One region of the Paenibacillus sp. FSL R7-0340 genome, then DNA from elsewhere that is predicted to be linked to it. Evidence: predicted binding sites of a transcription regulator. Region 1 holds the regulator's gene; the other holds the start of a gene.

Region 1 (8,356 bases):
AATATACCTGATCCCACACAGACTTCCATGTTTGAGTCGTGCTAACCAGACCACCTGATTGCTTGGCCTTAATGATAGCGGCATTTTCCTCAGCCACCTGGTCTTGAGTAACATAGGAATAATACCAGAAAATGCTGATCAGGATCAGTATCACGGCCAAAATGGCGACCGCTATCCACTTTTTCTTATTTTTCAAACCCGTGCTTCCTCTCTAAGGGGATGTGACACCTAAATTAGCGCGACAGCAGCCCTTCAAAGGCGGCTTGTGCCTCATGTTTGATACGTTCCTCGTCCATAGTCAGGCATTCGCCGTTTTTCACAACCTGGCGACCGTCTACCCACACATGAGCCACGTCCTTGGCGCTTGCAGAGTATACCGCATGGGAAATAAGATCTGTACGCGGCAAGAAATGTGCCTGATTCAGATCCAACGCGATAAAGTCAGCCTTGTTGCCTGCTGCCAACGCTCCTACTTCTTTTAAACCAATCGACTTTGCACCGTATTCTGTTGCCAGACGCAGCGCTTCACTTGCAGGAACTGCCGTAGGGTCACCGGATACACCCTTGTGAATAAGTGCCGCCAGACGCATTTCCTCGAACATATCCAGGTTATTATTGCTGGCAGGACCATCCGTTCCGAGAGAAACAGTAACCCCTGCACGCAGCAATTCAGGCACTCTTGCCACACCACTTGCCAGCTTCAAGTTGCTACCCGGATTGTGCGAAACCGCTACACCACGTTCAGCCAGTAAAGCTATTTCTTCGTCGTTCAAATGAACGCCATGGGCAACAAGCGAAGGACGGGAGAAAAAGCCAAGCTTATCCAAATGTGCAACTGGACGCAAACCGTAGTCGCGTACGTTTTGCTCCACTTCGGCGATCGTCTCAGACATGTGCGTATGCAGTGGCAAGTCCAGATCATGCGCTGCTTGTACGAATTTTTCAATAAACGCAGGTGGACATGTGTATGGCGCGTGCGGAGACATCATCGTTGTAATACGCCCGTCTGCTTTACCATGCCAGTTACGTGCAAAAGTCACGGCCTCAGCCAGCTTGATTCGCTGTTCTTCTTCCGAGCATAGTCCAATTGCTCCACGCATCAGACTTGCACGAATACCTGACTCTTCAGCTACACGAGCCACCTCATCCATATGATCGTACATGTCCAGGAAGGTCGTTGTTCCACCTTTCAGCATTTCCAGCACAGACAAGGACGTACCCCAGTACACGTCGGTAGATGTAAACTTGGCTTCCATAGGCCACATTTTTTCCTGAAGCCATACTTGAAGTGCCAAGTCATCTCCATGCCCACGCAGCAGAGACATCGCCGCATGACCATGAGTATTAATCAGACCAGGTAAAAACAATAACCCTTTACCATCAATCGCTTCCGTCTCTTCCTCACCCGCAGGCAAAGTCTCGCCAATGTAAGTAATGCGGCTATCCTCCACAATCATAAAACCATGGACTACCCCAGCTTCTGATCCATTTACGGCAAAAGAGCCGTTTTTAATCATCCATTTATTCACTGTCATATTGTGTTTCTTCCTTTCCGTCCTCCAAATAATAAGCGAGGCTAAGCAAATCAGTTGTAAAGTCTGTGGCATGAATCCGAATGTTGGCCGGTGCCTTGAGAGTAGTCGGTGCAAAGTTCAGGATCGCTCCAATTCCGCTCTCAATAAGCCTGTCAGCCACGTGCTGTGCTTCAAAATCAGGTACGGTAATAATCCCGATTCGAATGTTTTTTTCTCTCACAGTGGCTTCCAGTTCATCCATCGGTTGAACGACCAATGTATTGATCTTGGTCCCTACCTTATCTGGAAACGCATCAAATACTGCTACAATCTTCATATTGTCTTTTAAATAAGCGTTATAATTCGAAAGGGCTTGCCCCAGATTACCCGCACCGACCAATACGACATTAATTTGCTGGTCGATTTTCAGGATATGGCGTATTTTCTCAATTAGATAAGAAACATCATAACCGATACCCTTCCGACCAAAATCTCCAAAATAGGCGAGATCTTTACGGATTTGGGCCGGGTTCAAATCTAGCCTCTGTCCCAACTCTTGAGAAGAGACCGTAGCCACCTCCCGTTTGTGAAGTGCATTCAGATAACGTAAATATACGGGTAACCTCCGTACGACAGCCTCTGAAATTTTATCTGATTTCATACTTGCTCCCCCTAATTGTAACGAACATACTTAGTGTCCGTCCGTTATGCCTCTGTCTCCGGGGCGGATTGGAGCCATTCGGCGATGCGGGGCACCATTTGCTCCGATGGCATATGCTCCATTTTTGGTCCCGGTAACGAGTACAAAAAGTGCTTTCCGTAATAGGATTCGATCACACGCGTATCGTAAACGATAACGACCCCGTGGTCGCTCGCTGTACGTACTAACCGACCAAATCCCTGTTTGAAGCGAATGACCGCTTGTGGTACAGACAGCTTCATAAATGGATTCTTCTTCTGCTGCTGAAGCAGCTCGCTTTTTGCCTCCAGCAACGGGTGATTCGGCGGTTGAAACGGCAAGCGAACAATGGCCAGACAAGTCAGAGCCTTTCCTGGAATATCGACGCCTTCCCAGAAGCTGCTGGTTCCCAGCAATACAGAAGCTTTGGCTTCCTGAAAACGGCGGGTTAGCTTGCTGCGACTCCCACTGTCCACACCTTGTCCCAGCACAGTAATTTCGCTGGATGCTAAGGCCTCTTTGAGCGGCTCATACACTTGCCGGAGCATCCGATAGGAAGTAAACAGAACGAGCATTCTCCCCCGCGTCGCCTGAGCAGTCGCTCCTAGAGAGCTAACGAGCATATCTACAAAGTGTGCATCTCCTACACTGCCCTTCACGCTTGGGAAATCCCGTGGAATGACCAGCAACACCTGATCCCTGTAATTAAAGGGTGACGGGAGCTGCGAAGTCATCAGCCGCTCTTGATCTGCGGCCTCCTGCAAGCCGAGCTGATCGATCATGTACTGAAACGACTTATCTACCGATAAGGTAGCAGACGTCAGAATAATGCTTCTTTTTTTGTCAAAAAACATTTCTTTCAACTGGCGGCTCACATCGACGGGCACCGCATAAAATTGCAATGATTTACTACGGAATTGCCCACTCGCTTCGAGCCAGTATACGGTTGTTTCATCATCGAGTCGGATAAAAAAGCGCAAATTTTCTCGGATTCCCGCCAAATCCTTGAGCAGACCCGTGATATCTGTAATAAGGCTATCTGCCGCATAATCGTCATGTTCTTCCTTGACGTCCAGCATCAGCTTGTCGCCCTTGCGCAAAATTTCGCTCATCGTTACATATAGCTGATTTTCCAAAGCACCCGCCTGATCCCACTTTGCAGGCTTGGCCGAAGGTTTGAGACGGGAAGAAAACTGTCCTGTTTCACCCGGTGTCGCATCGCTTCGCTCTGGCAACATGCCAAACAGCTTGTCGCTTAGCAGGTCCCAAGTTTCCTTAACCTCTAACACGAGCGGATACATCTGGTCGATGGTTGAAGCCCAATCCGCCGACTTCTCGTGCCCCGATTTTGCCAACTGTTGACGAAGTGAAGGCAGTTGTCCATTCTTGCTGTCTTTGAACAGTCGCGTCAGTGTATGCACGAGTGTGAAATATTTCATATGCATACCTAGGTGCTTACCAGCTACTTCCTCCAGGTGATGGGCTTCATCAATCACCAGATGTTCATAGCTCGGCAACAACTGGTGACTGGCTTTGACGTCTGTGAACAACTTAGAGTGATTCGTAATAACGACATCCGCTATTCCTGCTTCATGGCGTGCACGATGATAATAACATTTGCGGAACCATGGACAAGAACGACCAAGACAGGACTCTGAATCACTCGCCACCGTTTCCCAGAAATCCCCTCCACGGTTGCTCAGATTCAGTTCTTCATCATCACCGGTTTCTGTTAGCGTCAACCAGACGATCATCTGAGCCGCTGTAATTAAGTCTTCCTTCGGTGTCGCGAAGTCTCTTCTGTTTATTTTATGTTCAAACTTACGCAGACACAAATAATGTCCCCGACCCTTGAAAATAGCAGCCCGGAACGGAAACGGAATCACCTTGGTCAGCATAGGAATGTCGCGCTCGCGTAATTGCTCCTGCAGGTTGATCGTATGTGTACTTACCATAACGCGCTGTCCTTTTTTTACACTGTGATACAGCGATGGGAGCAAATAACCGAGAGACTTTCCTGTTCCTGTACCTGCTTCGATCAGCAGATGCTTGTCTTCACTCAGTGCCTGATTTACACCCTCAATCATCTGTATCTGCGCCTCGCGCTCCTCATATTGGCTCAAGGATGAACGCAAATTGTCCCGCACATCATCCATGTACTCCTCAAAGGAAACACCTGAAAGTGGATTCGGGTCATCTTCTCTACGCGGTGCAGCTAGCTCCGTCCAATCTTCCACTTTTAGCGCAAGCTGACGAAAAAACTGATGTCCCTCCAAATCCTGAATAGGATCAAGCTCTTTCTCTTCACGCACCCCATCAAGAAACCATCCAAGGTCACTGTCTTCCTCTGCAAACAAATCACTAAGCCGCTGTATCGTTATCAGAGGTAATGCTTGAAGCTCACCCAGACACTTTAAAAACACCTCAGCCGTAGCCAACGCGTCGCTGTCTGCTTGGTGAGGGCGATCATGCGCCAGCCCGAACTCAGAAGACACAAAACCTAACTGATACGAAGATAGCGATGGAAACATAATTTTCAGAAAATCCATTGTATCCAAGATTCTTCCGCTAAACGGCAAATATCCGCACCGATCCAGAGCGTTTTGCAAAAAATTAAAATCAAACGCCACATTATGACCGACCAGCACAACATCGTCCAGCATAGGCACGAGCTCCATCATCATTTCTTCAAGTGCAGGAGCATCCTTGACGTCATCGTCTGTAATTCCGGTCAATCCAGTGATAAAAGGTGGAATAGATCTGCCAGGGTTCACATAAGAGCCGTAAACACGGGAAATGCTGTTATCATGATCTATAATTGCAAGTCCGACTTGAATGATGTCATCCGCGGACTGGGTGCCTGTCGTTTCAAAATCCAATACCGCAAATTTCATTCGGGCTTAATCCTTTCTTATGACACTTACAAAAATAATAACTCTATATATTAGCATAGCAGAAGATCGCCTGTTTGGAAATTAAGACAGCCAAAAAAGACGATGCACACGCCGCCTGAGGAGGTGGGCATGCATCGTCTTACTCGGTGTCTGACAACTACATCCAGGTCATCATGGAGCTGTCGTATCGAAGCATTTCGGTACCGGACAAACAGGCTTCCATATTGTGCAGCGGCTCGGGTAACGCAGGATCGAACTGATGTGCGAGAGCAAAACATTTTTGCGCCTCCTCTACGTCAGCCTGCTTTGCCAACAGACAGCCTAGCGCATTATAGATGACCGCCTTTAGTCCTGCCTGCTCAGTCAGGTCCAGCACCTTCTGAAAATGGCATACAGCCTCTGCTGGATCATCCAGTTGAAAATAGGCCATTCCCATATACATGCGACTCTGCCAGCTGTTCGGAAAATGCTGTAGTACCTGCTCAAATTGTTGGATCGCCTCAGGGTACATAAGTAATCGATAATACCCTTGCCCCCGATTAAAAGCTGGCAGCTCTTTTTCTGGCAGCTCAGTGTCAGACATATCGGTCTCTGCGGAAAATCCGGCCGCACGCAAGCAAACCATTTTTTCCTCAAAGGCCAGCCACTCATCCATAATTCCGTCACTCATTCTCCGCAGCAGACTCCAGTGCTGTAGCAGCTCCTGCCTGCGGGAGCCCTGGGCTGATGGGTAATGCTTCACGATATCATCTAACATGCTGTTCATTTCTGCGAATACATGCTGGAACATGTGCATCCCGCCCTTATGAAAGATGGATTAATACACTCACATTTTTCGCTTAAAAGACGGGTTTCATCCGCACTCCCATTCATTACATGATCGTCGCGTGTACTTCTTTGTTCATCGTTTGGGCTGGTTTATTATGTTCATCAACAAATACCACTGTTGGTTTGTATGTTTTGGCCTCTTCATTCGACATGGAAGCATAGGAAATAATAATGACTGTATCACCAGGCTGCACCAAACGGGCTGCCGCACCGTTGAGACAGATCACTCCGCTCCCACGCGGTCCGGGGATAACATAGGTTTCCAGTCGAGCTCCATTGTTATTGTTTACAATTTGAACCTTTTCATTCTCCAACAGATCCGATGTCTCCATGAGATCTTCATCTATAGTGATACTCCCCACATAGTTCAGGTTAGCTTCCGTAACGGTAGCGCGGTGAATTTTGGATTTCATCATGGTTCTAAACATGGGAAAGCACCTCCGCCTTCTGTATTCTTATATTGTCAATCAGTCGGGTATTGCCAAATTTCACAGCCAGCGCTACGATGACGTCTTCCTGAACATCACATAGCCGTTGCTCGGGAAGAAGGGGCTCCAGACCGGGAAAAGTTAATATTTCAATGTAATCAATGTCTGCTAAAGGAGAGGAAGTAATGGTGGACTCCACCATTTGATGTAGCTGACGAATCGTAATTGTGTTTGTTACAATATCTTCGCTCACTTCTTGCACCTTACGCAATGACTGGGACAGCACCAACGCCTGCTCGCGCTGTTCTGCACTTAAATACACATTACGGGAGCTGAGGGCCAAACCATCCGCCTCTCTAACGATGGGACAAGGTACGATAGTCACGTTCATATTGAGATCAGTCACCATCTGCTGGAGCACAGCAACCTGCTGCGCGTCCTTCATTCCAAAAAAGGCCAAATCAGGACCTATCATGTTAAAAAGCTTGGCTACCACCGTAGTCACACCATCAAAATGGCCGGGACGGGAGGCACCGCACAAGCGATCTGTCAAAGCGGATACACGAATTTTGGTTTGGGTTGGTTGTGGATACATTTCTGCTACAGTTGGCAAAAATACAATATCCACGCCCTCGCGCCGTGCTACCTCCAAATCACGAGCTTCATCGCGGGGGTAGCTTTCCAGATCTTCATTCGGTCCAAATTGAATCGGATTTACGAAAATGCTAAGCACCACCGTATCTGCCATTTCACGCGCCTTGTGCATCAAGCTCGCATGTCCTTCATGCAGGTATCCCATTGTTGGTACAAAGCCGACTTTATGTTGCTGTAAAGAAGCAGAATCGTTTATTGTTTTTGCTCCGTTTGTCCCAAGCTGCCGACGTTCAGCAATAATCTTGCGCAGCTGAGCCACTTCTCTTACGATGATCATGACCGAGATTCCACCTTTTCCTTAGCTTGTTCCTGTGTCTGTCCTTTTGCCTTACCGTATAGGGATTCCACAACGCGGTCATCCGCGCTGAACACATGCTCTGCGGCCGGAAATGCCCGCCCTTTCACATCACTCACATACTGCTCAATGCTGCTGCGGATCAAGCCGCCTACATCGGCATAGGTTTTAACAAAGCGTTTGCTGAAATAAGGCGATGCGTACTGAATCAGATCGTGATAAACAAGTACCTGACCGTCACATCCACGTCCAGCACCAATTCCAATGGTTGGAATGGAAAGCTCTTTAGAAATCGCTGTTGCCACTTCCTCAGTTACCAATTCCAGTACAACGCCAAAAGCACCCGCCTGCTCCAGCGCCTTGGCGTCCGCCATCAACCGGCGTGCGTCCGCTTCGTCCTTGCCTTGAATGCGATAGCCGCCAATTTGATTAACCGATTGCGGAGTAAGCCCGATATGTCCCAATACAGGCACACCTGCCTGAACAGTTGCTTTTACGACATCGGCAATTTCAGCTCCGCCCTCCAATTTAACAGCATGCACATGTCCTTCCTGCATCAGACGGCGGATGCCCTGAAGACTTTCTGATACGCTGCTGTGATATGTCATAAAAGGCATGTCCGCTACGATAAATGTATGTTCCGCGCCTCTTGCGACTGCCCGGGAATGGTACACGATATCATCCAAGGTTACAGGGATGGTTGAATCGTAACCAAGAACTACGTTACCCAGCGAGTCACCTACGAGAATCATGTCAATTCCCGCCTCCTCGGCTATTTTAGCCGATGGATAATCATAGGCGGTCAGCATACTGAGCGGAATGCCCTCTTGCTTCATTTTTTTCATTTTCACAATATTCAGTGCTTGTTTTCCTGCCATTGCGAATGGCTCCCTTCCATCTTTTTTTGGCACAAAAAATAACCTTTTATGAACGCCTGTACATCTGCGTCATCAAAAGGTCCGAACAGCCAAAAAAGACACTCATTTTGAGATCGTCCCTTCTGTCTCGGTCCTGTTCGGCTCAGAGCAGAATCCAACGTAACCTTCAAATGAAGTTATGATGGT
Region 2 (8,356 bases), 900 kb from region 1:
GAAAAAGCGGAAGAACAGTTCCCGCTGTACAAAATTACAAGCACTGAAAAGAGTGAATTCCAGGAGAAAGTGAAGCCGGCAGAAACAACGGTGGATAGTGGACGTGTCGGGCTCGACAGTCTTCCAGCCAGCGCTACGGTTACGGTATTGGAAACCGGACGTTCGGTGAAAACGGATCCGACCACGGGCAAATACAGCTTCACCCATGTAGCGGGCGACTATACGCTGAAGGCTGAAGCCTATGGTTACGTGCCTCAAACGAAAGCAGTCACGATTGAGAATAACAAAGTCATTAGAGCAAACTTTAGCCTTCAGGCCATACCTCACGGTACGATTCACGGGGTCATTATCGACAAGCAATCCGGTGAACCGATCCAAAAAGCGAAAGTGTTGGTGCTGGAGGATGCACGTATTGCTCCGGTAGAGACGAATGAGGCTGGAGAATTTACGCTGGACGTGCTGGAAGGAACATACACATTGTCTATTTCAGCTGAGAATTATTATAGCGACAGTGTATCTGTTATTGCTCCTCCGAACGGTAGTGTGGAAGCGAATGTCACGTTGAAACCTTTCATCGGGTTCCAGGGAGGCATTGCTTACGATGACGGGACAGGAGAAAATGCCAGAGCCTTTAATGCGGCAGGCAATTCATGGGCAGTCAGAATGACGCCTGAGTCGGAAGTGGCTCAAGTGACAGGAGCATCGCTTTTGTTCTGGAACTCTGCCTTCCCGAATCCGGGAGGAACGGCATTCCAATATGCTGTTTATGACGCCTCTGGTGCGGCAGGAGCGCCTGGACGATTATTGGCTGGTCCATTCGACGGGACTGCCGTGCGGGATGAGTCACAATGGACGACAGTGCAGCTTCCAGAACCGGTGACGGTTCAAGGTGACTTCTACATCGTATATACACAGTCTGCTGTGGGCACACAGTCGCCGGGTCTTGCTACAGATGAGAGTGGCCCGAATGCACTTCGCAGCTGGCAAGGTGTAAGTGGCGCATGGAGCCAATCACCTGAGGAGGAAGGGAATTACATGATCCGGGCTATCGTCAGATATCCGGTGAATGCTCCAACGATTACGACTCCTACGAAGGCTACGTATACGCAGGAAGAGTCGATTACCGTAACAGGAACTTCCCCGGCAGAAGGAGCCGATATTCAGCTCTTTAACGGTAAGGAGCTGGCTGGCACAACGAAAGTGAAGGATCGCCACTTCAGTTTGTCGGTTGATCTTCAACCAGGAGCTAATCCGCTAAGTGTTCAAGCAGCGGTATACGGCAAATTAACGGATCGTTCCGAAACGGTGGTTGTGACACTCGATCAGACTAAACCGGGTCTGATCCTGACTTCACCTGATGAAGGGGCCCGTACAAACGCGGGTGTAGTCAGTGTAGTCGGTACCGTGTATGACGAGTTCCTCACCGAATTGACGATTAATGGTGAGCCCGCTGAATTTGGAAGTGACGGCAGCTTTAACAAGCGGTTGCTTATCAACGAAGGTGAAAATCAAATTACGGTGACGGCCAAGGATCTTGCCGAAAACGAAACAAGTGTTACGCGCTCGGTGTATGTCGATACAGCTCTGCCGAAGCTTGAAAACATCAGCCCTGCTGAGGATGTGCGTATTACTCCAGGGCAGCCGGTACGAGTATCCTTTGACAGTGCATCCGGTTTGGAGGCGTCCTTCCATGTGGAGCTGCCTTTCAACCTGTCCACTTTGGGCCGCAACGATATTCCATTAAATGAAACTTCGTCAGGCCACTATGAAGGTACTTATTTCACTTCATCTTCTCTGAACCTGGAGGGCGGAGTCATCGTGATCCGGGTAAGGGATGCAGCGGGAAATGAAGTGGAGACGGAGGCACCGGGAAGATTGTATGTAACCAATGGTGGAGGACAGAACCCTGATCCGAATCCATCCAATGAGAAGCCGGTAGCCATTATTCAGGCTAATGAATCAGCTAAGAAGAACAAAAATGTACAATTTAACGCCAAAGCTTCCCGTGATGTAGACGGTGAGATCGTTAGTTACAGCTGGAATTTTGGCGATGGCGATACGGCGGTCGGTTCCAAGGTGAAGCATAAATTCACCACAGCTGGAACGTATACCGTAGAGCTAACGGTAACGGATAATGACGGCGCAAGTGGTAAGACTGTGCATACGATCACGATCCGTTAACAGCCAGTAGGAAAGGAAATGCTTCTTTTAGAATAACAATGAAGGCCCACAGCAAGCCACGGTTTATAGAGGCTGCTGTGGGCCATTTTTAAATTGTCGAACCGTTCAAGAAGCGGTACAATGAGTAGAACTCTATAAAGTGAATCGTTTCACAATAGAGGATTTTGCAAAAATCTAATAAGCGATTTTCAATAAACAATATATAGATCGAAATGGTCTAGTTTGTCTATATATTGCACTTTGGAGCGACTGGAATCGAATTTTGCAAAATCCTGAATAATATTTTTTAGCAGGAGAGGATCCTATTGATTCATTTGCAAAAAGAAAGCGGACGTATCCGTCTTGTGCTGGATGCCTATTTTATGGGGGAAGATATCATTGTACTCATTTCAGGCGGTGATCAGCCTCATTTGGGAACGATTACAGCAGGGGCCAGACTCGAGCCGATTCAAACTGTGCAATTGCAAAATCACAAGGAGTTTTATATTACCGAAGAAATTGCAGTTCGCTTGCGAAAAGAGTTTGCAGGCAATTTTGCCATTTGCTGCGGGGCACATTTAGATCATGCAACCAAGGACGAAATCCGAGTGCTGACAGATATGGCTATACAACTGGGGAAAGAGCTCATTGGAGAACTCAAGCAAGCACGCTAGTAGCATACCTTTTTAAGTGAACTCCCGAAAGAGCAGATTGCGATATGGGTACTTACTAAAGGGATACTTAAATAGCAATGCAAAGCCATCATCCTCAATTTGTACGGATTTCAGCGCAGAGGATGGAATCAAACTACGGATCATGACATGAACTGCACGCTGGTCTTGTCTGTTGATCGCTTTGGCTAAGGCAGAAGCAAAACATGGATTGCGTGCCAATTCGCGATACAGTGGAAAAACGGCTTTTGCAATGGCGCGATGAACTCTCGGCTCAAACGTAAACTGCACAGTCCCCGGTGGAATCGTCGTTCCATTCGTATAATAGAGCATCGGTGGCTGAGCTAAAAAGGAAATAAAGTAGCCGATGCCATTCGTGCCTAAGCCTTGTTTGGCGGCAAATGGCGCTACTGAGCAGAGAAGGGATTTCATCCGATCCAAATTGCCTTGAACGACAGCTCGTGACCATTGGACGGCAAAAGCACGTCGGGTTGCAATAGCTTTGTAAAAGGGTAGCATGGCAGCGGATATTTTCCTAAGTGTATTTGCATTTAAACGTTTGTGAGGCGAGCCCTTTCTGCGGGATGTTGCACGATATAGCATAGCTCCGACCTCCTTGGTAGGATGCTCTCATGGAGCGCAATTGATCTGTAACAGGTACAATACTGTATGCCCGGTTACCTCAAAAAGTGCTAATATCGCTAGGTTTCTTCTTTTTAACGTTCTAATTTAAAAATTCGAAATAAGTACTGTCCTGATTTGTAAGATTGTGGTACCCTAGAACTTATATAATTGCTATTTTTCGTATTGGAGTTGAATTTAACAGATGAGTGATTTGTACAAGGAGCCTCGATCTTCCGATCCTTTTCAGGAGACGAACGATTATAACGCCCCATTTAACCCGCCCCCAGTAGTTCCACCTACGAATAGTAAAGCTGTTGCCTCGATGGTGCTCGGGATTTTATCTGTTGTCATTCCCTATATCGGGTTGATTATCGGAATTGTGGGTATTATTTTGTCCAGTCTTTCCTTGAAGGAAATTAACCGTCATGGCGAGCAAGGCAGAGGTATGGCCATTGCTGGATTGGTATGTAGTATTATCGGTACACTGATTTATACACTGATCATCATTTTTATAGTTATTGTTTTTATTGTAGCGGCCTCCAGTGGCGATCCGGATATTTTTTCAGACATTTAATCAATTGAAGAATGCTTGAGTCAGACAAACCATTCACGATTTGACGATTGGATGCTATGATAAAAGGAGTCCAATGAAGGAGAGTGAAGCCATATGGCACGTACTCAAACACAAAAAGCGTTGAGCAAGGCAAAACGCGCTGGAATCTATTGCGCGGCACAAAGCCGCAAAACGAATGACCATTATGGCGAGATTTCACAGCACATACGAAAGAAGCCGACCAAGCAAGAACAATTACAGAAGATCAAGCACAAGAAGCGAATCGTTCAGAGCGACGCTTCTTTTTTTGTCTTTAGAGAGAACAGCAGTGTCCTTTTCGGCTTGGATTTATAAAGTAGCAGAGAAATGATTGTATACAAGCGAATAGCGTTTTTCTGTACCGAAAAAGGACTTGATAATAATTATCATTCTTGTTAGAATATCATAAGAAAGAAGGAACCCGGGCATGGGCTCCTTCATTATAAAACTAGGCTTGAAATCAAAGATTTACTTGGCTTCGAAGGTTTTGCAGTCTGTTTCTTCAGACTTGTGAGTGTCTTCAGGTCTGTTGCTTACGATGTAAATGGAGCTAGCGCTGCATTTATTCTCTTGGGCCCAGTGCGTACATGAATTGACTTCACACAGAACGTCTTTTGCCATGTTGTACACCTCCTTATATGGATGTGGTGGGCTGAGCAAATATAATCACGGTCAGTCAAGGTAGGACTTGTCCAACTGTGTTTACCCTCTTGTTAGGAAGAGGGACTTTGCTATGCCTACTTGTACAATATCAAATGAATTTTAAAATTGCAATGTTTGCTTCATTTTGCAGTTCGAAGCGGACACAAGTGTCTCTTTTAATTAAAAAACAAAAGCTGTCCTCCATGCAGAACGAAATGTTTCTCTGCTGGAGAACAGCTTTTGTTGTTTTTCTGACATAATGACGATATGAAAAGACTTAGCGCACGTTAGGAATATTTACGATGGGATCGATGTCAGCATCATAGTCTACGCCCTCAAACTCAAAGCCGAACAGTTGGAAAAATTCGTGACGATATCCTTCAAGATCTGACAATTCGTAGATATTGTTGGTCGTCAGCGCCTCCCATATCTTCTCAACCTCTGCCTGTACGTCTTCGCGCAGTTCCCAATCATCAATACGAATACGTCCTTCTTCATCTACAGGAGTTTCTGGTGCGTACAGACGCTCAGCAAACAGGCGGTAGCTCTGTTCTACGCACCCTTCATGCAGCCCTTTTTCCTTCATTATCTTATATAAAGCAGAAATATACAGAGGAACGACAGGGATAGCGGAGCTAGATTGGGTAACGAGTCCTTTGGTGACTGCGACGAAGGCGCGTCCGCCTGTAACTTTCAGCTGATCGTTCAGCTGATGTGCTGTCTCCTCCAAATGATCCTTTGCACTTCCGATACTGCCTTCTCTGTAGATGGCTTGCGTAATATCTGAACCAATATACGAAAAGGAAAAGGTTGTTGCAGTATCAGCCAATACACCGCCTTCACGCAAGGCGTTAATCCACAATTTCCAGTCCTCACCACCCATAACCTCTACAGTTGCTTGTACTTCTTCTTCTGTTGCGGGTTCAAGCGTCACGCTGCTGACTTCCCCGGTGTGGAAGTTAACGGTCTTGTTTGTGTAAGGCTTACCAATAGGTTTGAGCACGGAATTAAACGTTTCGCCTGTGCGGGGATTTGTACGACGACCTGAAGCGACACTGTAAATCACCAGATCGACTTGTCCCAGTTCTTCGCGAATGGCTTCCACCGTTTTGGATTTGACCTCATCCGAGAAGGCATCGCCTGTTACGCTTAAGGATTTAAGCCCAGCTTCCTGAGCAGCTTTTTCAAATGCAGCAGAATTGTACCAGCCTGCCGATGCTGTACGTGTGGCGGTAGCATTACTAGGGCGATATACACCAATTGTATTGGCACGCGCACCGAAGGCGGCAGTAATGCGAGAGGCCAACCCATATCCGGCAGATGCCCCGATCACAAGTACATTACGGGGTCCTTGGATAGCAGGACGGGCCTGTACATAGTCAATTTGCTCCTGAACATGTTGGGCACAGCCCACCGGATGAGCAGTGGTGCAGATAAAGCCACGTGTTCTTGGTTTGATAATCATGGTATTGTAATTCCTCTCTTCTTGTAGCGATCTTCACCCTTACTATTTTAACTTTTAACTATATTTTTTCAAACGTGGATTTTAGTAAGTATCCTTTTTACCCAAAAGTGTATCCTTGCACGGGGTGGCAAGTGCCTAAGTGCCTGCATATGATGCTGTAACGATAAATATGAGAAGGGAGAGAGTTGCTTGAAGAATAAGAGCCGCAAAACCATAAGAAACAAAAAGCCGCTCTATAGTGTAATTGACCCGGATATGAATGAATTAAGTATGATACATCGCGTGAAGCCACAGCCTGCGGAGAGGGAGACAGAAGCAAGACTTCATCAAGTTGCTTCTCCGCCTCCCCCAACCAAAGAGGAGCCGGAGTTACAGACTGTTGTCGAACCTGAAGTCGAGGCTTCGCATGAGACGGAGGTTGAATTTGCGGATGCAGAGGAGACTCAAGTGTCGATGGAGGAACCCCCAGAGCTAGAAGCAGAGCCGGAGCCAGAGCCAGAGCCAGAACCTGATCCAATTGATGTGGAGGAAATTTTGAGCAATAAGAAGGCTCCGCATGTAAACAACGCTTTCATTTATACAGACGATTTGAGCGATCTCGCTGTAACGGGTGAGAAGATCGCTCCCGCTTCCATAGATTCCAGCAAGCTGAAGCAAGAGAGTATCCACACGGAATCTCTGGCGGATTATGCCGTTCAAACGATTAAGATAGCCGACGGTGCTGTGACTTCTTCGAAGATTGCCCCAGACTCCATTACGGTGGAACATCTGTCGGACGCATCGGTGGCAGGCAGTAAATTGCAGGATCGCTCCATCGGTGGTGAAAAACTTCGAGATGGCAGCATCACTCCAGAAAAGCTGGCTGATAAGATTATCAGCGGCGATCATATTGCGAATGGCTCCATTGAGAGTCGTCACTTCAAGCAATGGATCGTGTCTTCAGATATGCTTCAAGATCAGGCGGTTACATCTGATAAAATTCGCAGTGGTACGATTCAATCGAACAATTTGGCTAATGAAGCTGTCGATAGCTCCAAGCTGGGCGATCAATCTGTGACCACTTCCAAACTGCGGGATGGGGCTGTGGATGGAGTTAAAATCCAAGCTGGCAGCATTGAGAGTGCACACCTGACCGAACATGCCGTTCATGCAAGACATCTGGCCCCCGGTTCAATTAATCGCAAGCAGCTATCCAATGGAATTGTGGGTAAGGAACAGTTGGAGGAAGGCGTTGTCAGCGGGCGTCATCTGGAGTCGGAGGCAGTTACCAGTGCGCACATTCAGGCTGGAGCGATTGAAAGAAAGCATCTGAGTCCTGGCTCCATTGGGGAAGAGCAGCTTGGAACGGGCCAAGTGACAGCCCGCCATCTGGCGGATCGGAGTATTCAGTCCAATAAACTGGCAGATCAGTCTGTAGGCTCATTGCAAATTGTCGATCAATCCGTCACTTCATCCAAGATATCGGATCAGAGCATATTACCACACAAAATTGCCGATGAGGCGGTACTTACCAGACATATTGCTACAGCAGCCATACAAGGTCCACAAATTTCTCCGGAGGCAGTTTCTTCCTTGCATCTCCAGTCCGAAATCATTCGAAAGAATCATATTGCATCGGAGGCGGTTACGGAGCAACATTTGCATTCCGGGGCTGTGACGAGCGAGAAATTAGGGAAGGGAGCAGTTCTGGAACACCATGTGGCGAATCATGCTGTCAAGGAAAATCACATTGCTTCGAGCGCGATTAAGTCTGACAAAATCGCTGACGAAGCAGTGACAGAACCTAAAATTGGCAAAGGGGCGGTAACCGGAAATAAGATTGCCTCTCAAGCCATTACACACGTACACATTGCAACGGGGGGAATTCGTGAAAACCACCTTGCCGACAACAGTGTGGGTGGAAAGGCATTGCAGGCTCAATCCGTCGATTCGACCCATCTGGCCCAGAGTTCTGTTTTGAGCAAACATCTTGGGGAAGACAGTGTTGGAACCTCGGCTTTGCAAGAACAGTCCGTTACCGCGGACATACTAGGTGAAGGCGCTGTTCAAACCGCGCATTTGGCCAGCGGAGCGGTGTACTCCCATCATTTGCAGGATCATGCTGTTACTTCGCTGAAACTATCGCCGGAAAGTGTGGCCACGGATAAAATCAATGATTTGGCGATTACGGCTCCTAAGTTAGCTGAGGGTAGTGTTACTTCC

Evidence for each region. The regulator Rex, encoded in region 1, represses fermentation and respiration genes when NADH is low (regulators of the CRP and FNR family bind a similar motif). The targets are predictions, from matches to a motif close to TTGTGAAATATTTCACAA.
Region 2: the regulator Rex is predicted to act here: its motif matches at 2,319-2,336, upstream of lpdD (prenylated flavin chaperone LpdD).

Annotation. Positions count from the first base shown of each region.
Region 1 covers NZ_JBBOBY010000001.1:2,680,857-2,689,212, reverse strand. The annotation lists gene MKX59_RS11925 (cell wall elongation regulator TseB-like domain-containing protein) at 1-196, opposite strand, end outside; gene MKX59_RS11920 (amidohydrolase) at 234-1,535, opposite strand; gene MKX59_RS11915 (redox-sensing transcriptional repressor Rex) at 1,522-2,175, opposite strand; gene dinG (ATP-dependent DNA helicase DinG) at 2,220-5,087, opposite strand; gene MKX59_RS11905 (tetratricopeptide repeat protein) at 5,245-5,877, opposite strand; gene panD (aspartate 1-decarboxylase) at 5,960-6,343, opposite strand; gene panC (pantoate--beta-alanine ligase) at 6,336-7,274, opposite strand; gene panB (3-methyl-2-oxobutanoate hydroxymethyltransferase) at 7,271-8,170, opposite strand.
Region 2 covers NZ_JBBOBY010000001.1:1,785,574-1,793,929, forward strand. The annotation lists gene MKX59_RS07960 (S8 family serine peptidase) at 1-2,181, shown strand, start outside; gene lpdD (prenylated flavin chaperone LpdD) at 2,487-2,834, shown strand; gene MKX59_RS07970 (hypothetical protein) at 2,847-3,434, opposite strand; gene MKX59_RS07975 (DUF4190 domain-containing protein) at 3,658-4,029, shown strand; gene MKX59_RS07980 (hypothetical protein) at 4,123-4,362, shown strand; gene MKX59_RS07985 (DUF1540 domain-containing protein) at 4,516-4,668, opposite strand; gene fabV (enoyl-ACP reductase FabV) at 4,967-6,154, opposite strand; gene MKX59_RS07995 (WIAG-tail domain) at 6,344-8,356, shown strand, end outside.